DNA from 4 places in the Bradyrhizobium sp. MI1.7 genome. Region 3 is predicted to be linked to each of the others. Evidence: riboswitches for the same ligand, from Rfam matches in the RefSeq annotation. Region 3 holds a riboswitch; each other region holds the start of a gene.
What was found. A riboswitch is a leader RNA that binds a small molecule or an ion and turns the genes downstream of it on or off. The one in region 3 is predicted to bind cobalamin.

Region 1 (5,982 bases), on a different contig from region 3:
AAGTCGCGGTTGCCATCGACGAAACTCCCGACGTGCAACACGGTTGCGGACAATGTGAGCGGGTCGATCGGATTCCAGATGACATTTGCGCTCCACTTCTCCTTCGGACGCCTCAGCAGCTCCAGTCCCGCCGTTGCATCCACTGCGCGGGTAAAAGTGTAGTCGGCACGAACGCGAAGCCGGTCGGTGATCGCAGCCGCGACGAAGCTCTCCGTGCCCTCCGTGATCGCCTTGCCGATATTGGTGCTGGTGCTCGTGAACGTCACGGGATCGAACGTGCTCTGGATCAGGTCGGTAATGTTGTTACGGAAGTAGGTCGACCCGAAGCGGACACGATCGCCAAACAAGGGTTGCTCGAAGCCGGCGTCGTATCCGACGCTTTCCTCGGGCCTGAGGTTGGGATTTGCAAAGAAGAAGAACGCGGGAAAGCTGACGTAAAGCTGGTTGAGCGTCGGCGCCTTGAACCCCGTGCCGTAGCTTCCCTTGAACTTCGTATCCGTGACCGGCACGATCACGGCAGACGCCAGACGAAAGGTCGGATGCTCTCCAAACCGCTCGTTGTCGTCCTGCCGGACATTGGCCGTGAAGAAGATGCGATCCCGGAACTGGGACTGCAGCTCCATATATCCGGCCTTGTTGACGTTTTGCGCCGAAACCGTCGCCGTTTGCAGTGTTTCGGTCTCATGCTCCGCGCCAATGATGACATTGTTGTTGGGCGCGAGCTGGGTCGTGGTGTGCCAATCATACTTGACGCGGTCGCCGGTCGTGATCGTGGCCATCGCGTCGCCGGGCGAGATGTTGTAGTTCCAGTGATTGGTGTAGTTGACGCCGAAATAGCTTTTCATCCGGTCGTCGAGAGCGGACCAGACCGCCTCCCCGCGCGTGAAGAGCTGGTGCACCGTCTGCGTGCTTTGCGCGGCCGCGGGAAAGCTCGCGGATGTGACGGGATCGAAGGTGTCTCCGGTAAAGCGCAGGGTGGCGTCGGTGTACCGCGCCACGCTATTGAGCGTCAGGTTTTCGCTCAATTCGACGCCAAGCTTCGTCGAATAGGTCATGTTGTCGTAATAGTTGCCGATCGCCTTCTGCCCCGGCGGCAGCAATTCGACCGGCGTCACCGGCACGTCGTTCGCGTGGAAATGCGCGACGTTGAAGGCATAGTTGAAGTGGTCCTGTGAACCGCTCAGACCTGCAGTTTGATTGAACGTTCCGAACGAGCCTCCCTCGACCGAGCCGGTGGCGCGGGCGGGACCGTCGCCCTTCTTCGTCACGATGGAGATCACGCCACCCAGCGCGTCTGCGCCGTAGAGACCGCCCTGCGGACCGCGCAGGACTTCGATCTGCTGAATGTCGGAGGTGAGCAACTGGCCGAAATCAAACGAACGGTTCGGGTTGCTGGGATCGCTGACATCGATGCCGTCGATCAGGACCTTGGTGTGGTTGGAATTCGTTCCGCGCATGAAGATCGACGTCTGTCCACCCGGACCGCCGGTCTGCACGAGGTTCAGGCCAGGAACCGCGCTCAGCGCATCGGGTGCGGTCCGGCGCTGATCGCGCTCCATGTCTCTGGCGGTCAGAACCGTCACCGAGCTCGCAACCAGATTGGTCGGAGTGACAACGCCCGTCGGACTGACGACGACCGTCGGAAACAGGTTGGCCGCGGATACCCCGGCAACCGGGGGCGACGCCGGCACCAGCTCGGGCTTCGGCAGCCGAGCGACGCGCCGCTGCTCGGGCTGGTCGGGCGCAGGCCGCGCGGCTCGCGGCTTGGCCGCACGCTCGGTCGGCGCGACCTCGACCGGCGGCAGCAGATCGGGCGATGCCGACTGCTGGGCCTGGGCAATGGACAGATCGAGCGAATACAGGGAAACGAACGCGACAACGCCGGCGCGGAAGCGCCTGGCGGCAAAGACAATACGGGACACTCTTGTAACCTCGGTATGACGTCAGTGGCACGTCACAGCGAACGAGGTTTCACGGCGGAGCGTTCGATTGCTCCGGTGAAGCTAATGTCTGTACTCCCCGACCGACATCTTCGCGTGTGACCACGGCTGACGGCAGGTCTCCTGGCTCGCGGGTCGTTACCTTACGTCGCCTTCCCAGGACCGAGATTCCCAGTGGCATATGACGAAAGATTCGCCGCTTACAGTTGCGGGGGCAGCCGTGGCGTTGAGAATATCCCGGTATCGGGAAAACCTCGCACCACGTTCCCTTTTGATCTCCGTGAGGAGAACCGTCACCAGCCAATCTACGGGGCGGGCAAGCGAAGAGTCAATCGGCCGGTTGCATCACGGTCAGAGCGCCGCACCGGAGATTGAGCCGGCGCAATCAGGCCGGCTCCCGCTCCGAACGCGTCCTGATCATCGCCCGCTCGCCGGCATCGACGAGCTGGCCGATGCCGGTGCGGCCTGTGAGCGCGCAGCGGATGATGTTCTCGGCAACGGACCTGCGAAAGCAATGGTCCTCGCCGACCGGGCGATTGCGGCAGACCCGATCCAGCGCCAGCTTCATGTTGATCCGGGTGCGGGTGTCGAAATGCTCGCTGATCATTCGCAGGGCCTCGATGCGTTGATGTCGGAGCGGAAACGCGTCGGCGTAGGCCGGGTTCCAAAAAACGGACCGCGCAAGGCGTTGCGCAGAGCCGACTACGCCCGATCTCTTGGTCCTGTGACGGGCGGGCTACGCCCGCCCTCTTGGCCGCTGGGCCTGAGCCCAGGCCGCGGTGACGTCGCGCAGCGGAGCGTCGATGCGCCGGATCGGGGTCAGTTCACCGGAGGCCGAGATGATGGCGATCTCCTCGCGGCGACAGCGCGGGCATACGAAGCGGACCTCGTGCGGCGACGCCGACCAGCTCGAACGTTTGACGTTGGCCGCCATCGGCCATGCATCGCAATGCGAGCACGACACCAGGAACCGACCGGGATCGAGCATACCCATTCCATAGGACTCCGCGTCCTGCCTGCCCCTTCAATGACTAACCCATGTGAATCGTTCCGGTGCCCGAGCACCGTCTGCTCCTCAGCTTCAGGCAGCGCCGCCGCTCAGTGCGCGCCCTTGAGGGTGCATGACGTGGTGCAGGTGACGGTGTTGCCGTGGTCGCACGCCTTGCAGGCGGCAACGCACTGGTTCATGTCGCGGGGATTGTAGGACGTGTAGCTCCGCATCGCACAGACCGGGGTCGAGCCGGTGATGTCCTGCTCCTGGTTGCAGGCGGCCGTCATGAGCGCGAAGATGAGGACTGCGAGAAGGCGCATGGGATTGCCCTGGTGAGGAGCGGCAAAGCGACGTCAGCGAGATGCGCTGCACCGCAACGGACCTCGGCATTCCCAATGCGAGCAATCATGATCGCGACGCTCGCATCCCGAAGGATGCGCGCCAAACATTAAGAACGGATTGCAGGTGGCGTCAGGCCGCGGCCTTGGTCGCGATCGCCTTCCGCATATCCACCGCCAGCTGACGGTACTGCTCCGAGAGTCTCAGATAGAACTCGCGCTTGGTGCTGTCGGTGGCGAGCTTGGCAATCAGCTCGCATTCGGCGGTGAGCGTCTCGAACCGTTCCAGCCTGTCATGAAGTTCTGTCATCGGCGTGTCCCCATCAAACGCCACAAGGGACGTCAAACCTAAGCCTGAGAAATAGGTCACGGCGAACATCGTTATCGAGTAGAAACGTTTTTTCCAGCAAGGGCGGTGCAAGCCCGGCAAGGACGGCTATTTCTGCTCCAGCCGCCAGGCGCCGTCCCAATTGGCGTCCGGCGGATTGGCTTCGAACTGCGCGATGCGGCCGAGCAGCGTGCGCGAGGGACCGTCGCCGGGCACGGCTTCGAGCGCTGCATTGAACGCGGCGCGAGCCTCGTCGAAGCGCTGCGCGCGGTAGGCGGCGAGGCCTTCGGCGTAGCGTGCGCGCAGGCTCTCCTGCGGGACGCTGAGCCCGTGCGCCTTGCTCATCACCTCGAAAATGGCCTGCGATGCGCTTTGGCCGGCCACCGCCAGACGATCGATCTCGCGCAGCTCGAGGTTCGAGCCGATCGCGTCCGCCGTGGCCTGCGCGATCAGGATCCGCGTGCCGTAGATCTTGTTGACCAGTTCGAGCCGCGAAGCGAGGTTCACGGCATCGCCCATCACGGTGAAGCTCATCATCAGCTCGGAGCCGATGCTGCCGGTCAGGACCTCGCCGGTGGCAATCCCGATGCGCAGATCGCAAGGGCCTGGCATGGCGCGGATGCCGAGCAGGTCAGGCAATTGCTTCTGCAACGCCGGCACCTCATCGGCCATGTCGATGGCGGCGTAGCAGGCGAACAGCGCCGGCTCGTCCTCCTCAATGAAGGGAGGGCCCCAATAGGCCATGATGGCATCGCCGATATATTTATCGATGACGCCGCGATGGCTCCGGATCGGCGCGGACATCACCGTGAAATAGTGGTTCATCACCTTGACGAGGCCACGCGGGGTCATGCCCTCGCTCATCGAGGTGAAGCCGCTCATGTCGGAGAACATGATCGTCATCACCCGGCGCTGGCCGTCGATGGCGACCTCCGGGCGGTCGATCAGCCCCTGCGCCACCTTGGGATCGATATAGCGGCCAAAGGTCTCACGGATCCGCTCGTTGTGCCGCAGCTGCTCGATCATGCGATTGAAGGCGGCGGCGAGTTCGCCGATCTCGTCCTGGGTCGAGACCGTGATGGTCTTGTCGAAGCGACCCGCCTCGACCTCGCGGGTGCCGGCGAGCAACAGCCGCACCGGTCGCGTGATGCCACTGGAGACGAGGAGCGCGAAAGCAAATCCGACCACCGCCGCGAGGATGGTGACGATGCCCGAAATGATCATCGCCTGGCGCTGGCGACCGATCACTGTCGCCGTACTGGCGAAGACCTGCTTCAGCATGTCGGCGCGGATCGCGTCGATCTTCTGGTTGAACTGGTCGCGTATGGTGTCGAGATGCTCAAGGGTCCCGCGCGCCTCCGTCATCTGCTTGCCTTCGACCTGCTTGAGGAGTTTTGCGTGGTCCTCATTCATGTCGTGACGCAGCTCGGTGAGAGCGGTTTCGATGCGGGTCTCGATCCGCGCCAGCCCGGCATTGTCGGAAGGCGTCCTCTTGTCGTCGATGATCGCGTTGATGTGCGTGCGCGCGGCCTCGCCTTCCTCGTCGATCTTCCGATCGGCCTCCTCGAATTCGCGCAGGCGCGCCGCATAGGCCTCCTCCTCCGAGGGTGCCTGCATCTTCATCATGACCATCCGCCGCAGCGCCACCGAGCGCTCCAGCGAGCGGATGTTGGCGCGCGCCAGATGGCCGTAGGCCGGAATGTAGCGATCGGTCAGCTCGTCGAGCAGGACGCCGACCTGGCTCGACATCACCATCGAAAGAATCGCGGTGACCAGCATCAGGACGATCAATCCGAGGGCGATCCCGACGATCTTGCGCCTGATCGACTGGTTGAAAAGTGGCATGAGCGGTGGGGGTAAGAGCTGAAAGGACCGGTTGGGAACTCAATACACCGGTTTTGGCGGCGGGAACACGCGCAATCTGGCCCGTGCGACGCCCCTGACCGTGCGCAACCGTCGCGCGAGCCCTATTCGTTAACAAAGGTTGAAGGCATTGCCCTTTCCGCCATTTCGGAAGTTCCCGAGTTCCCATCGGTATTTTGCCGCATTGTTGAAGGAGCGTGAGGACTGCGAAACGATGTCGTGGCATCGTTTTGGGTGTCGTCTTTGATTCTCAAGCCGCATGTCGTCGCGGACCTTGGTTTGTAGTGGTTTCGCAGGGGGACCATCGAATGAACCAGTGCCTACGCTCGCTCGCGTGTGTCGTTGCCGTGGCCGCATTGGCCCTTCTTCCTGCCGAGCTGGCAGCGAAGAGCAGTCACAAATCGTCGGCGTCAAAGAAAACGCATGAGACGAAAGCCGGCGGCAAGCAGCGCCATGTTGCGGTCAAGTCGCGCCATGGCAAGCACGCCGAGGCCAAGCGCAAGTCGAAGAAGGACGACGAGC
Region 2 (5,982 bases), on a different contig from region 3:
GTCCTCGGGTAGACTGCCGCGTTGGGCATGCAGCACGCGAACCATGGCGTCCGCGTTGGGCAGGGCCTCCACCTTCCACACCCCTTGGCCACCATTGCCGCGATTTTGCTTGAGCACGCGCGGACCGTTCGCCTGAAGGCGCGAAGGAAATTCGGCGCGGAAGCTTGCGGCGGTGTCATAGCGATGCGTGTCGGCTCCCCAGCCGAGATGACGCGTTCGGTAGAGCACGTCCTTGACGCCCATCTTCAGGATCACGTCGGGATGTGCGCTCACCCATGGCCCTTGCGCCGCAACGTCGCGAAGCAGCGGGTCGAGGGCCTCGCGCGTCTTGCCCTGATGGATCGGATCGACCCAGACGAGCACGCCATCGACGGCGAGCAGTTGATCGCGGACGGCGTCGGCGAAGATCTCGTCGTAGATCACCGGCCGGGCTTCGATGCCGACCGCGGCGAGTGCTTCGAAAACGCGGACGAAGCGGCTGTTTTGTGCCGTCGTGTCCCGGCGCGCGGCAGCGTCGCCGCGGGAGAGGATGGCAACGGTAGGGCGGAGAGGAGGGTGGCGTTCGGTATCCATGCGCAAGCTCCACGAATGGCGTGCTGCGCAGAGCTTGGACCGAGGTCTCACGGGGAGTCTGCTTCGTCCCCACGCCGATCAATCTACGTGAGATCGTCCGGCCGTTGCAAGATGGTGTTTGTGCGGTTCCATCCAGACGGCGAACGCTTCGCGCGCGCCGCTACGGTGGCGGAGGATAGCGGTCGAATGTCGGCAGTTCGTGCGCGCGCTCCATCCATCGAAGGCGCTCTGCGACCTGGATGTGCATCGTCGCCGGTACGGCATCGGGATCGTCGTAGGTCGCGCTCTGGACGTCGATGACCCCGGGTAACATGTCGGCATTGACATAAAACAGGCCGGTTCCGCAGTCGCCGCAAAAGTGCCGCCAGGCATGTTCCGAGGAGTGATACACCTTGGGCTCGCCCTTGGTCACCTTGACGGCATCGTCCGCGTACATCGTCCAGCCGACGACGGGAGCGCCCGCGTGAAGCCTGCAATCGCGGCAGTGACACAGCGCGTGCACGATCGCTTCGCCCTCGACCTGATAGCGGATTGCGCCACAGTGACAACCGCCGGTGATGGTGCTCATGCGTTCCTCCCGATGGAAGCGAGGTTTCGTTGATCGATAGCTCTCGAGACCCGCGGCTTCAACGGCGCAATCGATTTGCGATTGCGTCCTACTGTCGCGTGACACCTCCCGCCACGGCGCGGACGAGGTGATCCGCGACTACCACTTGAACGAAGCCGCGACCTCGTAGCTGCGCGGCGCGCCCAGGATGATCTGGTCGGTGTAACCCGGATCGCCCCAGGCCGCGTAGAGCTTGTTGGTCAGGTTCCTCACGCGAAAGCTGATCCGGGTCTGGTCGACGCCCGGGAAATAGGCTTTTGGAATATCGACGAACGCGTATGCGTCGAAGATCGTGTAGGCGTCCATCGTGACCAGATTGTCCTGGAAGTTGAAGCGGTCGCCGACGTGACGGACGAGGCCGCCGATCTCCACCGGCAGCTTCGTGTCGAAGCGATAGGAGGCGCCGGCGTTGGCGATGAAGTTGGGAACGTTGGGCGGCGTCTTGCCCGAATAGGACTGGAAGTCGCCATTGCCGTCGACATAGGTGAAGTCGATGAAGCGCGACTGCACGAAGGCGACGTTGCCCCATAGTTTCAGGCCCGCGACCGGATTGACCGCGGCGGCAATCTCGACGCCCTTGGAGGCCATCTTGCCGGCGACGTTGAAGAGGATGCCGCTTTCGGGGACGTAGACGTTCTTGCGCTCGATGTCGAAGGCCGAGAGCGTGGCCTCCGCGCGCTTGTCGGCCGACAGCAGCTTCACGCCGGTCTCGTAGGTTCGCGACGTCGTGAGCAGCAGCGGCGTCGTGGGCCTGAGGATGAAGATGTTCGCGACCGTCGGGTCCGCCGCCGTCGCGTACTGGCCGTAAAGCATCACGCCGGGCGCGATGTCCCAGGTGTAGCCGATGCGTCCGGTGACCGGATTGAACGTCTTCGAGAAAGGATAGCTGGCTTTCAGGAGGCCAGTCTCGTCGAAGCGGGTCCGCGACAGCTCGATATTCTCAAAACGGATGCCGCCGATCAGCGCGAAGGTCGAGGTCAGCTTGAGCCGGTCCTCGAACGACAGCGAGGTGGTGTCGAGATGGGTGTAGATCTTCTCGTCGCTGCGCGGGCCGTAGAGGCCGCGGTCCGGATTGAGGAGATCGACGTAGTCATTGAAGAACAACGTGTCCTGCGAGACGTTGAACTGGTTGCTGCTCGCCGCCACGGTGGCGACGAAGCGATTGTCCATTCCGGCGACGTTGGAATTGACGGTGAGGTCGGTGATGTTGCCGTAGAGCCGCTGCGCGTGATCGAGCGCCAGGCGCTCGCGGTAGATGCTCTGCGCGCCTGCGAAATTGCCTACGGTCTGGTCGAACGACGAGATCTCGTTGTTGAACCAGTGCCGGTGGGCGTCATAGCCGTAGACTTGGCTTTTCAGCGAGATGTTGTTGGTGATGTCCCATTGAAAGCCGCTGCGCAGCCAGAGCTCGTTGGCGCCGCTGTGATTGTCGAGCACGTTGTAGTTCGTGGTCAGCGTGCGCGCGTCGATGGTGACCGGGACCGGCGTGCCGCCGCCGAGGTAATAGTTGCTCCAGACGCCGGACACGATGCCGTACGTCGGCACGATGCCCGGCGCGTTCGCCGGCACCAGCGGCGTCCCCCAGTAGAAGCGGTCGTTGTCCTGCCTGTATTCGGTTGCGCCCCAGATCTTCAGGTTCTCGTTGACGCGATAGTTCAGCTGGCCCGAGACGTTGCTGAGCTTCGAATAGGTGTCGTCGATAAAGCCCTTGTTGTTGAAATGGCTGATATCGAAGCGGTAGTCGAGGCCGTTGATCAGCGTGCTGCCGCCCGATCCGTAACCGGCGCGATAGCCGTTGAAGGAATCGTAGGAGGTGAAGGCGTCGTTGACGATTGGTCCGGTGTGCGGCGCCTTGTTCACGTAGTTGATGGCGCCGCCGGTCGCACCGAGGCCCGCCACCAGCGAGTCCGGTCCCTTGATGATCTCGACCTGCTGGAGGCCAGCCACGTCCATGGGACGGCCGGTCATGGTCGACGGCCCGATCGGGATGCCGTTGTAGAGCGTGGAGATCTGGTCGCCGGAAAAGCCACGCATCGAGAAGATGGCGGGCGCGCCGGGCGCATCGCCGCCGGTGACGCCGACTGCAGCCTTGGCGACGTCGGTCGTGGTCCGGATGCCCAGGTCCTGCATCGTCCGCTGACTGATGACCTCGACGGTCGCCGGCATCTCGCGCGCCGTGATGCCGAGCCGGGAGCCGACATCGGTGACGGCTGCCGTGTTGAGCGGCGTCTGCACCGGGCCGCTCGGAGCTTGCGTGGCCGGAACGGCGACAGCAGGGGCGCCACGATTGCGTCCCGCGGCGCGCCGGGCGGCGCGCTGCTTCTGAGTGCCGGGGCTGACGGCAGGAGCCTGTCGCGGCGCAGGCGGCGACACGATCACCGGGCCGACCTCCCGGGAGCGGTTGTCCTGCGCCGCGCTTTGCGCGAGCGCCGCGGACGACAAGGACACCGACGAGAGCAGAGTAATCAGGAAAGCACGCGATAACGCTGGCCTTGCGCCAGCACGGAAATGAAAATGTTGCACAACAACGCTCTGCGGCGACGCAAACAAACCGTCACCGCGGTTGCCTTAGTCATCCACCTTCGCCCCAGGCGGCGGATGCACCGGCTACTTGTCCGACATCAGGGCACCCCGCCCAATGCGTTCGCGCGTGACCATGGCTGGCAGCAGGTTTCCTGGCTCGCGGGTCATCGCCTTCGACCACCTTCCCAGAGGCCCAAGCGGGGCTCCAGTGGTTTGTTTGGTCGTCGACTATCCGCCTACAGTTGCGGGGGCAGCCGCGGAATTGCCCACTGAGGTGGACGCACCGCATTCCCTTGAAGAGTCCTTGCGGACACTACCGATCACGAAACTGGCATCAGGGGATGAGCGCGTCAACATCCGCGCGGGCTGCTGGACGGGCTGGTCGGTCGATGGTGGCCTTGTGTTGCTGTTTTGCACGATAGTCCGAAGGACCGCGTCGAAACGTCCAACCCGGCCTCCGGACCAGCCTGGGTAACGAACGCTTGACCACGATCAATGACTGCCTTTGGTGCCCGAATATGCTACTGAGGCCGAGTTCCGGCCTGACAAAGTAAGTCGATATTGATGCAGTTCGTCCGTACCATCCTGGCAGTCGCCATCGCCATATCCTTGGCGATGCTGCCGGTTGGCGCGTCCGCGGCGAACCTCGCAATGTCGTCGGATGGCATGCAGACGGCCATGCACATGAGCGGCGACGCCGACATGTCGATGGACGATTGTTGTCCCGACATGAAGGGAACAGGCTCCCATAGCGGCGGCTACAAGTGCGGGATGGGCTTCTGCTGCGTCGGTGGGATCATCGCGCTCGGTGATGTCAGGCCCGTGGCGTTCGAGCGTCTCGCCGTCATGGCCAGCACGTTGGCTATTCCCCCGGATCAGGTCGTTTCCTTCCGCGGCGGCAGTCCTCCTTTCCGACCTCCTCGAATCTGATCTCGCAAAGCCCGAGACGCGAGCGGCATGCCTGCTCGCGACGACGACTGACGTGCGCGCTTCACGCGCCACGGCGAAAGATCAATTCATGAGGACAAGACAATGCTTTCCAAAATCCGCACCGCGGCTCTCGCCGCCACCCTTTCGCTTGCCGCTTCAGCCGCGATGGCGGGCGCGGGCGACTACGCCTTCGAGCCCGTCACTCCGCAGATGAGGAAGGGCGAAGACGTCACGCTCGCCGTTCGCCTGACGAACAAGCAGTCCGGCAAGCCGATACCGGACGCAGTCATCTTCAAGACCCGCCTCGACATGGCCCCGGACGGGATGGCCGAGATGGAATCGGCGGTCGCGCCGCTGCCGTCCAGGGAGCCTGGTGTGTACGCCTTCAAGACGGACCTGCCGATGGCTGGCCGCTACCAGATGACGCTGTCCGTGAAGGTGCAGGGCGAACCGGAGACCGTCACCGGCAAGGTGATCGTCACGGCGGTCAAGTGAGCGTTCGGGCGCTGCCCGGCAGCGCCCGACATTCCCCCTTTTCCTTCACACGGACGCGCGCTCCCGGGTGCGCGGATACACGACATGAAAACGCTGCGTCTCCTGACGGCACTTGCGCTGGGCGGCGGCCTGGTCCTGGCCGGCTACTACTGGCATTCGAACGGTGCGGGCTGGCTCGCTGAGGCCGACATATCATCGGCTGCGGCCGCCGCGGAGCGAACTCCGCTCTACTACCGCGATCCAAGCGGCGCGTCGCTCTGGTCTGCGGGTCCGAAGAAGGACGACCGCGGGCGGGACTATCTGCCGGTCTACGACGACGATGGAGCGGCCGTCGCGCCGGCGCTACCGAAGGCGCAAGCGGCTTCGCCGCGAAAAATCCTCTACTACCGCAATCCGATGGGGCTGCCCGACACGTCGCCCGTCCCAAAGAAGGATCCGATGGGGATGGACTATGTCGCCGTTTACGAAGGCGACGACACCGACGACGGCACGGTGAAGCTGTCGCCCGGCAAGATCCAGCGCGCGGGCGTGAAGTCCGAGCCCGTCACGCGGCGCTCGATCCGGGTCTCGGTGAAGGCGCCCGGCACGATCCAGCTCGATGAACGCCGCGTGTCGGTGATCGCGATGCGCGCCGAAAGCTTCGTGCAGAAGGTCGCCGACGTGACCACCGGCACGCGCGTGAAGGCCGGCCAGCCGCTGATGGAAATCTACAGTTCGGCGGTGGCGTCCGCAGCGGCGGAATATCTTGCGACGATCACCTCCAAGACGGTCGGCGGTGTCGAGATGTACGGCCGCGGCTCGCGACAGCGGCTGGTCAATCTCGACGTTCCCGAGTCCGTCATTGCGGAGATGGA
Region 3 (5,982 bases):
GTCGTCGTCAATCCCAACAATCCCGATGGCCGGCGTTTTGCGCCAAAGGATTTGCTGGCGCTGCTGCCGCGCGTCGGCCGTCTCGTCATCGACGAGAGTTTTGCCGATGCTGCCCCGCAGCTGTCGCTCGCATCCGAGGCGGATCGGCCTGGACTGCTGGTCCTGCGCTCCTTCGGCAAATTCTATGGTCTTGCCGGCCTGAGGCTTGGGTTTGCGCTCGGCAATGCGGCCGACATCGCCAAGCTCGCGGCGGCGTCAGGTCCGTGGCCGGTGTCGGGAGCGGCGATCGCGATCGGCTGCCGCGCCTTGCGTGACGACGCCTGGGCCGAGGCGACGTCAGCGCGGCTCGCACGCGACTGTGCCCGCCTCGACGACATCGTGCAGTCGCAAGGCTGGCGGCTCGTCGGTGGTGCGCCGCTGTTTCGTCTCTACGAGACGCCTGATGCGCTTGCTGCGCAGGAGAAACTGGCGCGTAGCCAAATCTGGTCGCGCGTATTCGCGAAAGAGCCGGCATGGCTGCGCCTCGGGCTTCCCGGCAGCGAAGCCGAATGGACGCGCCTTGCCGAGGCGCTAGCGCGCTAGCGCGAGCAGGCCGCCGACGTCGAGATGCTGTTCGATGTGATCGGCGAGGGCATCGAGCGCGCTCTCAACCCTGCTGTGATAAGGCTCGTCGCCTGCCGGAATGTCGAGCTTTGCGAGATACGCCTTGCGGAAATCGTCCGACGTGAACAGGCCGTGCAAATAGCTGCCCTGCACGCGGCCATCGCGCGAGATCGCGCCCTCCGGCTCCCCATTCAGTTTCGCAAACGGGCGCGCGCGATCCGGTCCGTCGGTGCGGCCGATGTGGATTTCGTAGGCGTCGATCGGCTGGTCCGTGGCGGCATGCACGGCCGCGACGCGCGTCAGCGTCTTCTGCGGGCTCATCATTGTGGCGACGTCCAGAAGTCCGAGACCCGGCGTATCGCCTGCGGGACCTTCGATGCCGTCAGGGTCGGCGACGCTGCGCCCGAGCATCTGATAGCCGCCGCAGAGGCCAAGCACATGGCCGCCGCGGCGATGATGCGCCAGGAGATCGATGTCCCAGCCCTGCGCGCGCAGGAAGGCGAGATCGCCGCGGGTGGATTTCGAGCCGGGGATGATGACGAGGCGGACGTCGCCGGGGATGGCTTCGCCCGGCCGCACCATCACGAGATCGACGCCAGGTTCGAGTTTCAGCGGATCAAGATCATCGAAATTGGCGATCCGCGACAGCGCGAGGCAGGCGATCTTGCACTGGCCTGGCTTGCGCGCGTCGCTCAGCCCCAGCGCATCCTCGGCCGGCAGCTCGCCGGCGCGCGCGAACCAGGGCAGTACGCCGAGGCCGCGCCACGCGGTCTTCTGCTCGATCAGCTTGTAGCCGTCGTCGAACAGCGAGGGGTCGCCGCGGAACTTGTTGATGACGAAACCCTCGATCATCGCGGCATCGTCGGGGTCGATCACCGTCTTGATGCCGACGAGCTGGGCGATGACGCCGCCGCGGTCGATGTCGCCGACCAGCACGACGGGCACGTCGGCCTTGCGCGCAAAGCCCATATTGGCGATGTCGGCCTTGCGCAGGTTGACCTCGGCCGGGCTGCCGGCGCCTTCGACCAGGACCAGATCGGCGCGCGCTTTCAGCCTCTCGAAACTTTCCAGCACCGCGCCCATCAGCGACGGTTTCATCGCCGCATATTCGCGCGCCCGCGCGGCCGCGATGCGCTTTCCCTGCACGATCACCTGCGCGCCGACGTCGGTCTCGGGCTTGAGCAGCACCGGATTCATGTCGGTGTGCGGCTCGACACCGGCGGCGAGCGCCTGCAGAGCCTGCGCGCGGCCGATCTCGCCGCCGTCGACGGTCACGGCCGCGTTGTTCGACATGTTCTGCGGCTTGAAGGGCAGCACGCGCAGGCCGCGCCGCGTGAAGGCGCGGGCGAGGCCGGCGACGATGAGCGACTTGCCCACGTCCGAGCCGGCCCCCTGGATCATCAATGCGCGCGCCATGGTGTTTTCAGAATCTGGCGTCGTCAGAACTCGACGCCGGCTTGCGCCTTGATGCCGGAGCGGAAGGGGTGCTTGACCAGCGTCATCTCGGTGACGAGATCGGCGATCTCGATCAGCTCGTCCTTGGCATTGCGCCCGGTGAGCACGACATGCGTCATCGGCGGCTTGTGCGTTTTCAGGAAGTCGACGACCTCGGCGATGTCGAGATAGTCGTAGCGCAGCGCGATGTTGATCTCGTCGAGCACGACCATGCGCAGATTGGAATCTGATATCAGCTCCTTGGCCTTCGCCCAGCCGGCCTGCGCCGCGGCGATGTCGCGGGCGCGGTCCTGCGTCTCCCAGGTGAAACCTTCGCCCATCGCATGGAACTGGCAGAGCTCGCCGAAATGGCCGGTGAGCAGGCGCCGCTCGCCGGTGTCCCAGGCGCCCTTGATGAACTGCACGACCGCGCAGGGGAAGCCATGGGCGACACAGCGGACGATCATGCCGAAAGCGGAGGAGGACTTGCCCTTGCCGGCGCCGGTGTGGACGATGATGAGGCCCTTCTCGCCGCTCTTGGTCGCCATGATCTTGTCGCGGGCGACCTTGATTTTCGCCATTTTCGCGGCGTGGCGGGCGTCGGTTTCCTCGGCCGTTTGGGTATCCGGTTCAGGCGTCATCTGACAGGGTCCTTCGGCTTGACAAGAGGCGGCCGGGGGCAAATGGTGGCCCGGCGTTGGTTCCTGTCCTATGACAGGCGAAGAGGGAATGCGATAGGGTCCGAATCGACAAGATTCGGCTCCAAACTGCAGCCGCCCCCGCGACCGTGACCGGAGAGATGCCCGAGGCCACTGATCCCCCGCAGGGGATCGGGAAGGCGGGGATCGAAGGGCCAAAAGCCCTGCTCCGCAAGCCGGGAGACCTGCCAGCGCGGACGAGTTTTGGACCGGCGGACGGGGTGTTCCGCGACGGGGAAACGGACCTTCGGGGGAATGGTCCGTGTGCCTCTTCGCCTCCCGCTGTTTATCCTGGAAGAGGCGATGACCGTCACACTTCACGTCTGTATTACCTGCCGTGCCGGCCAGACGCTCGACGAGGGTGAGACGACGCCCGGCAAGCGCCTGCATGGTGCGATCCTCGACGCCGGCGTGCCTGAGGGCGTCAATGTGGTTCCCGTTGAATGCCTGTCGGCATGCAGCCAGGGTTGCTCGGTTGCGCTCAGCGCGCCCGGCCGCTGGTCCTATGTCTATGGCCGTCTGTCAGAGGCCCATGCGAGCGACGTGGTCGCGGGTGCTGCGGCCTATGCCGCCGCGCCCGATGGCCTCGTGCCCTGGCGCAGCCGTCCCGAAATCTTCCGCAAGCAGTCGCTTGCCCGCATTCCCCCCATTGCCGTGTTGCCGGAGGCCGCCGAATGAACTCGCTCGCAAAAGTCCCTGTGACGGTGGTCACCGGTTTTCTCGGCTCAGGCAAGACGACGCTGATCCAGCATCTGCTCGCAAACCCTGACGGCAAGAAGCTCGCGGTGCTCGTCAACGAGTTCGGCAGCGAGGGCGTCGACGGCGAGATCCTGAAATCCTGCGCCGATGCCAACTGCCCGGAGGAGAACATCGTCGAGCTCGCCAATGGCTGCATCTGCTGCACCGTTGCGGACGATTTCATTCCGACCATGGAAAAGCTCTTGGCGCGGCCGGTGCGGCCCGATCACATCCTGATCGAGACCTCGGGCCTGGCGCTGCCGAAGCCGCTGTTGAAGGCGTTCGACTGGCCGGAGATCCGCTCGCGGATCACGGTCGACGGCGTGATTGCGCTCGCCGATGCCGAGGCTGTCGCCGCCGGCCGTTTTGCGCCGGACCCGGCTGCGGTGGAAGCGCAGCGCGCGGCGGATGGAAATCTCGATCACGAGACGCCGCTGTCGGAAGTGTTCGAGGACCAGATCGCCTGCGCCGACATCGTGCTGCTGACCAAGGCTGATCTTGCGGGGCCCGCAGGGATCGAAGCCGCCAAAGCCGCCATCACCGCGGAGATGCCGCGCCGCGTGCCGATGCTATCCGTCACCGATGGCGCGATCGATGCGCGTGTCATCCTTGGCCTCGGCGCTGCCGCAGAGAACGATCTCGCCGCGCGCCCCTCGCATCACGACGGCGAGGAGGATCACGAGCACGACGATTTCGCCTCCGTCGTGATCGATCTTCCGGAGGTTACCGACATCGAAGCATTGGTCGCATCGGTGCAGCGTCTTTCGCGCGAGCAGAACGTGCTGCGCGTCAAGGGCTATATCGCGGTCGCGGGCAAGCCGATGCGCCTGTTGCTGCAAGCGGTCGGCGAGCGCGTGCGCCACCAGTTCGACAAGCCCTGGGGCGCAGCTCTCAGGCAGTCGAAGCTCGTCGTGATCGGCGAGCACGGCGATATCGACGAGGCCGCGATCAAGGTCGGACTTGGGCTTTCAGGATCTGGTATCTGATGCACGTCGTCTTCCGCGAGAGCCGCGGTCTCGAGGAGACTGCGACGCCAAGGGACATCGGCCAGGACCCGGCCGATCTCGTGGTGCTCTCGTACTCGGATTCCGACCTTGCCGCGTTCGCGGCCGGCTGGCGGCGCGGCCGCAACAGCCTGCCGTCGCTGCGGCTCGCCAATCTCGCGGAGCTGCGTCATCCGTTGTCGGTCGACACCTATGTCGAGCGCACGCTGTCGCAGGCACGCGGCATCCTGGTGCGCCTGATCGGCGGTGAATCCTATTGGCCGTACGGGCTCGCGGCCCTGCAGCAGCTGGCGAAGGACCGCAATATCGTGCTGGCCGTGCTGCCGGCCGACGGCCGCGACGACACGCGGCTCGATGCCTACTCGACCCTGCCGGTTTCGACGCTGCGCCGGCTCAAGGTGCTCTGTGACACCGGCGGTCCTGTTGCAGCGCAGGCCGCGATCGCGCAGCTCGCGTTGGCCTCGGGCCTTTACGCAGGCCCGGTCGTCGGCGAGATGAACCTGCCTGAGATGGGCTTTTACGATCCCGCGCGTGGCGTCATTGCTGCGCCGATGGCAGGCGAGGGAAAGCCGCTCGCGTTCGTGACCTTCTATCGCTCCTATCTCACCGCCGCGGATACCGGGCCGGTCGACGCCCTGATCGCGGCGCTGCGCGAGCGCGGCTTTGACGCGTACGGCGCGTTCGTCACCTCGCTGAAGGCTCCGGGCGTTGCGGACTGGCTGCGGACCTATTTCGCGACGAATCCTCCGGCCGCGATCGTCAACGCGACGGCGTTCTCGGCGATGGGCGACGACGGCACGACACCGTTCGATGCTGCATCATGTCCCGTCTTCCAGGTCGCGCTCTCATCGGCACGGCGCGAAGACTGGGCGGAGTCGCTGCGCGGCCTGTCGCCCGGCGATCTCGCGATGCATGTGGTGCTGCCGGAGGTCGACGGCCGCCTGTTCGCGGGCGTGGTGAGTTTCAAATCGGCCGCGGAGCGTGATCCCGATCTGCAATTTTCGCATCTGGCGCACCGGCCCGACGAGGAGCGCGTCAAGGCCGTCGCCGCGCGCGTTGCGGCCTGGCGGCGCCTCGCGGCGACGCCAGCCGCCGAGAAGCGGGTGGCGCTCGTGCTCTCGAACTACCCGGGCCGTCCGCATCAGATCGCGCATGCCGTCGGGCTCGATGCGCTGGCGTCGGTGGAGGCATTGCTGTCTGACCTGACAGAGGCCGGCTTCGATGTTGTGCCGGTCTCCGCACTTGGCGAAACGTTGCTGAAGCAGCAACTGACCTGGAGCGTCGCCGACTACCGCGCGGCGCTCTCGCGCCTGCCGCAAGCCTTGCAGGATGATCTCGCGCAGGCCTGGGGCGCGCCGGAGGATGACCCGAGCTGTCGCGACGGTGCATTTCAATTCGCAGCCGTCGCAAGTGGCCGATCGATCATCGCGGTTCAGCCCGAGCGCGGCGATGCGACCACGCGCGATGCCGACTATCACGATCTTGCCCGCACACCGCGCCATGCC
Region 4 (5,982 bases), on a different contig from region 3:
CAGCGCACCGAACCCGAGCAGGACATCGTCCTGCCAAGCCGTCCAGAAGGTCACGGTGGCAGCCGAAAGGCCGGTGGCATCGAGAGCGAAGGCGCGCTCGGCCATGACGCTGCGCAGCTCCTCGAGATGATGTGCCAACAAGTCGGCGACATAGGGCGCCGTCGGATCGTCTCGTCGGATCTCCACCTCATCCCCCTGCTGTCGCACGCGTGCCACCGTTTAAGCACAGGTGACACGCCCGCGGCATAGCCATGATCGGTGCTATTCCCAAGTCAGCGCACCACCATTCTGGTATTCGATGACGCGGGTCTCGAAGAAGTTCTTCTCCTTCTTCAGGTCCATTGCCTCGGACATCCACGGGAATGGGTTCTCGACCTCGGCGAACACCGGAGCGAGCCCGATCTGCGCACAGCGGCGGTTGGCGATGAAGTGCATGTACTGCTCGCAGAGCGCGGCATTCAGCCCAAGGAAGCCGCGCGGCATCGTATCGCGTCCGTAGGCGGCCTCCAGCTCGGCTGCGTCGCGGATCATGCCGCGAATCTCGTCCTGGAACGCCGCCGTCCACAGATGCGGGTTCTCGATCTTGATCTGGTTGATCACGTCGATGCCGAAGTTGAGATGGATGCTCTCGTCGCGCAGGATGTATTGATACTGCTCGGCGATGCCGACCATCTTGTTGCGGCGGCCGAGCGACAGGATCTGCGCGAAGCCGGTGTAGAACCACATCCCCTCGAACACGACATAGAAGGCGACGAGATCGCGCAGGAAGGCGCGGTCGCTATCCGGCGTCCCCGTCTGGAACGACGGATCGTCCAGGTGCTGCGTGTGCTTGAGCGCCCAGGCCGCCTTGTCCGTGATCGACGGCACCTCGCGGTACATGTTGAACAGCTCGCCTTCGTCGAGGCCGAGGCTTTCCACGATATACTGGAAGGTGTGGGTGTGCACCGCCTCCTCGAAGGCCTGCCGAAGGAGGTACTGCCGGCACTCCGGATTGGTGAGGTGTCGGTAGATCGCCAGCACGATGTTGTTGGCGACGAGCGATTCAGAGGCTGCGAAGAAGCCGAGATTGCGCTTGATCGCGCGCCGCTCGTCCTCGGTCAGCCCGTCCCGCGACTTCCATAGCGCGATGTCGGCCTGCATCGAGACTTCGGTCGGCATCCAGTGATTGTTGCAGCCTGAGAGATACTTCTCCCAGGCCCATTTGTACTTCAGCGGAAGCAGCTGGTTGACGTCGGCGCGGCAGTTGATCATCCGCTTCTCGTCGACCGAGACGCGGCCGCCGGCGCGATCGATCGCGCCTAAGCCGGTCGGGTCGGCCGGCTCGAGCTTGAGCTGGGTCTGCGGACGCAGTGCGGTGGCGAGACTTGAGACGGCAGGAGCGGCCGCTGTGGTTTCGGTATCGGACCAGTCGAGCATCGTCATCTCCTCACTGGCACGCTTCGCATTCGGGATCGTCGATCCGGCAGGCCTTGATGCCGTCGAGGTCCGGCACCGCAGAGGTCGGTATCATGATCGGCGCGTGCGACACCGCCACAGACGCGGACACCGCATTGAGCTTTCCATCGGTGCCCTTCAACGTCGATTTCTCGACATGCGTGGCGCTGCGCGAGCGCAAATAGTAGGTCGTCTTCAAGCCGCGCCGCCAGGCCAGCCGGTAGAGCGCATCGAGCTTCTTGCCGGAGGGATTGGCGATGTAGATGTTGAGCGACTGCGACTGGTCGATCCATTTCTGCCGGCGCGCGGCCGCCTCGATCAGCCAGGCGCTGTCGATCTCGAAGGCGGTGGCGTAGAGCGCCTTCAGATCGTCAGGAACGCGGTCGATCTGGCCGACGCTGCCGTCGAAATATTTGAGGTCGGAGACCATCACCTCGTCCCAAAGCCCCCTCGCCTTGAGGTCGCGCACCAGGAACTCGTTCACGACCGTGAAGTCGCCGGACATGTTCGATTTCACGAACAGGTTCTGATAGTTCGGCTCGATCGACTGCGAGACGCCGCAGATGTTGGAGATCGTCGCCGTTGGCGCGATCGCCATGACGTTCGAGTTGCGCATGCCGCTGGACGTGACCTTCTTGCGGAGGCGATCCCAGTCGAGTGTTGCGGAGCGATCAACGTCGAGACCACCGCGCGCGTCGGCGAGAAGCTGGATGGAGTCGAGCGGCAAGACGCCCTTCGACCACAGCGAGCCCTCGAAGCTCGGATAGCGTCCGCGCTCCGCGGCAAGATCGGACGACGCTTCGATCGCGTGGAACGAGATTGCCTCCATGCTGGTGTCGGCGAACGTCACGGCCGCGTCGGACGCGGTCGGAATGCGCTGGATCTGAAGCGCTTCCTGAAATCCCATCAGGCCGAGACCGACGGGTCGATGACGCATGTTGGAGCGACGCGCTTCGGGGATCGTGTAGAAATTGATGTCGATGACGTTGTCGAGCATCCGTACTGCTGTCGTCACCGTCCGCTTCAGCTTGGCCTGGTCGACACCATCAGGCCCGACATGGTTGAGCATGTTGACGGAGCCGAGATTGCAGACCGCGACCTCGTCGCCCGAGGTGTTCAGCGTGATCTCGGTGCAGAGGTTCGAGGAATGGATCACGCCCGCGTGGCGTTGCGGCGAACGCAGATTGCAGGGGTCCTTGAAGGTGATCCAGGGATGACCGGTCTCGAACAGCATCGTCAACATGCGACGCCAGAGGTCGCTCGCGCGCACGGTCTTGAAGACGCGCATGCCGCCGGCTTTCGCCTTGGTCTCATAGGCCTCGTAAGCCGTCTTGAACGCCTCGCCGTAGAGACCGTGCAAATCGGGCGTCTCGTCCGGCGAAAACAGCGTCCATTCGCCGTCGATATCGACGCGCTGCATGAACAGGTCCGGCACCCAATTGGCGGTGTTCATGTCGTGGGTGCGGCGGCGGTCGTCGCCGGTGTTCTTGCGCAGGTCAAGGAACTCCTCGATGTCGACGTGCCAGGTTTCCAGATAGGCGCAGACGGCGCCCTTGCGCTTGCCGCCCTGGTTGACGGCAATCGCGGTATCGTTGGCGACCTTCAGGAATGGAATAATGCCCTGGCTCTCGCCGTTGGTGCCCTTGATGTGGGCGCCGAGGCCGCGAACCGGCGTCCAGTCGTTGCCGAGACCGCCGGAATATTTTGCCAGCAGTGCGTTGTCCTTGATCGACTTGAAGATGCCGTCGAGGTCGTCCGAGACTGTTGTGAGAAAACAGGACGACAATTGCGGACGCAGCGTACCCGAATTGAACAGCGTCGGCGTCGAGGCCATGAAGTCGAACGATGACAGCAGATCGTAGAACTCGATCGCCTTGGCCTCTCGGTCGATCTCGCGCACCGCAAGACCCATCGCGACGCGCATGAAGAAAGCTTGCGGCAGTTCGATCCGCTTGCCGCGGACGTGCAGGAAGTAGCGGTCGTACAGCGTCTGGAGGCCGAGGAACTGGAAGTTCAGGTCGCGCTCGGGCTTGAGTGCAGCCGCGATCCGGCCGAGGTCGAAGCGGGCCAGTTCAGGATCGAGCAGTTCGGCAGCGATGCCGGTCTTCACGTAGGCCGGGTAATATTCGGCATAGCGCACAGCCATATCGGCCTGCGAGGCGAAGGTCGGCCCGGCATGGACATAGGACAGCACCTCGCCGCGGAGCTTGTCCAGCAGCAGGCGCGCACTGACATAAGCATAATTCGGCTCCTGCTCGACCAGCGTGCGTGCGGCCATGATCGAGGCCAGCGCCAGTTCGTCCTGGCTGATGCCGTCGTAGAGATTGCGGGTGGTCTCGGTGAGCACGGGTGCCGCGGAGACGCCGTCGAGACCGGCGCAGGCTTCGCCGATAATCAGCGCAAGCCGCTTGGTGTCGAGACCAACGCGCGAACCGTCGGCGAGCGTGACATGAAGTGCCGGCGCGACAGCGGGCGTCGCTTCCGCGGCCGCCTCCTCGGCGCGCTGGCGCGACCGCTCCTCGCGGTACAGCACATAGGCGCGTGCGACCTTGTGGTGCTCGCTCCGCATCAAGGCGAGCTCGACCTGGTCCTGCACATCCTCGATATGGAAGGTGCGTCCCTCGCCTGCCCGCCGCATCAACGCAGCGACGACTTCGGCCGTCAGCTGCTCCACGCTCTCATGGACGCGGCGCGAGGCGACCGCACTGGTGCCTTCGACCGCAAGAAACGCCTTGGTCATGGCGACCGCGATCTTCGCGGAATCGAACGGCGAGACCTTGCCGTTGCGACGGATGATCTGCATGGCCGGCTCGCTCGAAGCAGGCGCAAGCGATTGTGGACGCAAATGAACGATGGGTGCGGAAGCGGTGTCCGCGTCGTGCAGGTTGAGTGACATCAAAGGGCCCCGTGATGCGCGCGTTGTGTTTGAACGGGGCTGTAAGGAAGGACGCTGCAGAAACGCCGGCGGCAGAGTTGCCGGGCGGTGCGTGCAAGCGACCGCCGGACACCCCGCCCGTGGACGTTCAGATCGTCGCGGCAGGTCTCCTGGCTCGCAGGTCGTCGCCCACTTCCCGTCTTCCCGGCGCGAAACGCACCAGTGACGATTGTTCGGAAGCAGCTCGCTGCTGACAGTTGCGGGGGCAGCGCCGGAATTCCGCGCTCTCGCGCGGTTCACCGGCTTCCCTCTTAGCCACTAAATCTTGCGATCCAGCGGAACCGTGACGCCCACATGTGGTGACATATGCAGCCGGGTGTCAACGATTCGTTGCGGCCGGAAGCGGTGTTCCCTGTGGAATGCGGGAGTTCCCGCCTGGCTCGCGCAACCCTTGGGATGACGCACATCCAGCATTACGCGTTCCGCATCGCGCGCCCGAACGGATCGACCAGGCGGACGATCTCGCAGGCGGCGACGAGGCCGGCGAGCCAGACGGCGCTGGTCAGCCCGATGCGCGTCACGATGGCCGCAGTGAACGCGCCCTCTCCGCCAAGGAACGGCGTCGCGGCAAGCAGCGCGAGCTCATAGGCGGCGTAGGCGGCGACGAGCGCGATGGCCAGCATCAGCGGCGTGCGGCCCTGCGGCAGCAGGCGGAGAACGGTCGATGCCGCTGCCGTCGACAGCAACGCGGCAGCACCGATGACAAAGCCCCAGGCGATGGTGCTGCCATCGATGGGATAGTGCAGCACGCCAAAGCCGATGGTCTGGTTCACGAGCCAGGCGCCGGTGACGACGAGCAGCGCCGGACGCATCGGCAGCATCGCGGCGGCGACGACGGCGAACGCCGCAAACGGCGTCGCGCAGGCAAGCGCGAAGCTCGCGAGCGCGCATGACACCGTCAGCAGTGCAAAGCAGAACATCGGCGCGAGGCGCGACGCGACCGGATGAAGGCGGAAACGGTCGGCGTGGGGCGGCAGGATGGTGACAGTCATGGAACGATCTCCTTGCGGGATTTGTAGCACATTTTTGCTGAAACGCGGCATCACGTCTGACTCAGTGAAGAGCCTCCATGGGATCTTCAGTCTCGGCTGGATCGCGCCGGTCGTAGGCGGCAAGCCAGGCGGCGAGTGCCGCCGTGTGCGGCTCCTTGGCCGCCAATTGGCGCAAGGCCACGCGAACGGTGGCGCGCGCTGTGCGATCGGGCGGAAGCGTCGCCATCTCAGGTCCCCGCCCCTTCGCGACCGCGTCGACCACGGCCCTCTTGCACACCGTTAGCTCCGGCAGCCCATAGAGCTCGAGCAGCGCCTGGAAGGCTGCGTGATGATCCGGCCGAAAAGCGCGCTTGCGGCCGAGCTGATCGCGGAGCGGATGGGCCGGATAGAGATGCGCGCAGGGGATCCACCCCTCAGGCAGCGGCTCGGTGGCGGCATGGGTGCGGCGATGCGCGAGCAGCTTTGGCAGGACGTGGGTGTGCGGGCCGTCAGGGCTTCGCCCACCCGGCGGCGGGATCGGCTGGAATACCTCGGCGCGCCCGATGCGGCTGATGAAGACGCGGTGCGGATTGGCGGCCAGAATGATCCGCATGGCGTCGCTTTCGGGCGCGAACACGGATT

Region 1: linked by a shared signal. The riboswitch ahead of AC0L3X_RS05395 (TonB-dependent receptor plug domain-containing protein) and the one ahead of AC0L3X_RS08805 (DUF1636 family protein) in region 3 are both predicted to bind cobalamin.
Region 2: linked by a shared signal. The riboswitch ahead of AC0L3X_RS14845 (TonB-dependent receptor) and the one ahead of AC0L3X_RS08805 (DUF1636 family protein) in region 3 are both predicted to bind cobalamin.
Region 4: linked by a shared signal. The riboswitch ahead of AC0L3X_RS05380 (ribonucleoside-diphosphate reductase subunit alpha) and the one ahead of AC0L3X_RS08805 (DUF1636 family protein) in region 3 are both predicted to bind cobalamin.

What each region holds. Positions count from the first base shown of each region.
Region 1 covers NZ_JBVVPO010000003.1:186,017-191,998, forward strand. The annotation lists gene AC0L3X_RS05395 (TonB-dependent receptor plug domain-containing protein) at 1-1,922, opposite strand, end outside; cobalamin riboswitch at 2,037-2,250, opposite strand; gene AC0L3X_RS05400 (hypothetical protein) at 2,326-2,547, opposite strand; gene AC0L3X_RS05405 (hypothetical protein) at 2,677-2,934, opposite strand; gene AC0L3X_RS05410 (hypothetical protein) at 3,039-3,251, opposite strand; gene AC0L3X_RS05415 (hypothetical protein) at 3,403-3,579, opposite strand; gene AC0L3X_RS05420 (adenylate/guanylate cyclase domain-containing protein) at 3,706-5,442, opposite strand; gene AC0L3X_RS05425 (lytic transglycosylase domain-containing protein) at 5,769-5,982, shown strand, end outside.
Region 2 covers NZ_JBVVPO010000013.1:36,698-42,679, forward strand. The annotation lists gene AC0L3X_RS14835 (Cj0069 family protein) at 1-573, opposite strand, end outside; gene AC0L3X_RS14840 (GFA family protein) at 734-1,141, opposite strand; gene AC0L3X_RS14845 (TonB-dependent receptor) at 1,280-3,628, opposite strand; cobalamin riboswitch at 3,829-4,036, opposite strand; gene AC0L3X_RS14850 (hypothetical protein) at 4,268-4,633, shown strand; gene AC0L3X_RS14855 (FixH family protein) at 4,736-5,128, shown strand; gene AC0L3X_RS14860 (efflux RND transporter periplasmic adaptor subunit) at 5,213-5,982, shown strand, end outside.
Region 3 covers NZ_JBVVPO010000006.1:61,016-66,997, forward strand. The annotation lists gene cobD (threonine-phosphate decarboxylase CobD) at 1-582, shown strand, start outside; gene AC0L3X_RS08795 (cobyric acid synthase) at 571-2,019, opposite strand; gene cobO (cob(I)yrinic acid a,c-diamide adenosyltransferase) at 2,043-2,678, opposite strand; cobalamin riboswitch at 2,719-2,942, shown strand; gene AC0L3X_RS08805 (DUF1636 family protein) at 3,039-3,413, shown strand; gene cobW (cobalamin biosynthesis protein CobW) at 3,410-4,459, shown strand; gene cobN (cobaltochelatase subunit CobN) at 4,459-5,982, shown strand, end outside.
Region 4 covers NZ_JBVVPO010000003.1:179,341-185,322, forward strand. The annotation lists gene AC0L3X_RS05370 (GNAT family N-acetyltransferase) at 1-186, opposite strand, end outside; gene AC0L3X_RS05375 (ribonucleotide-diphosphate reductase subunit beta) at 262-1,416, opposite strand; gene AC0L3X_RS05380 (ribonucleoside-diphosphate reductase subunit alpha) at 1,427-4,330, opposite strand; cobalamin riboswitch at 4,453-4,670, opposite strand; gene AC0L3X_RS05385 (hypothetical protein) at 4,783-5,361, opposite strand; gene AC0L3X_RS05390 (DUF6925 family protein) at 5,423-5,982, opposite strand, start outside.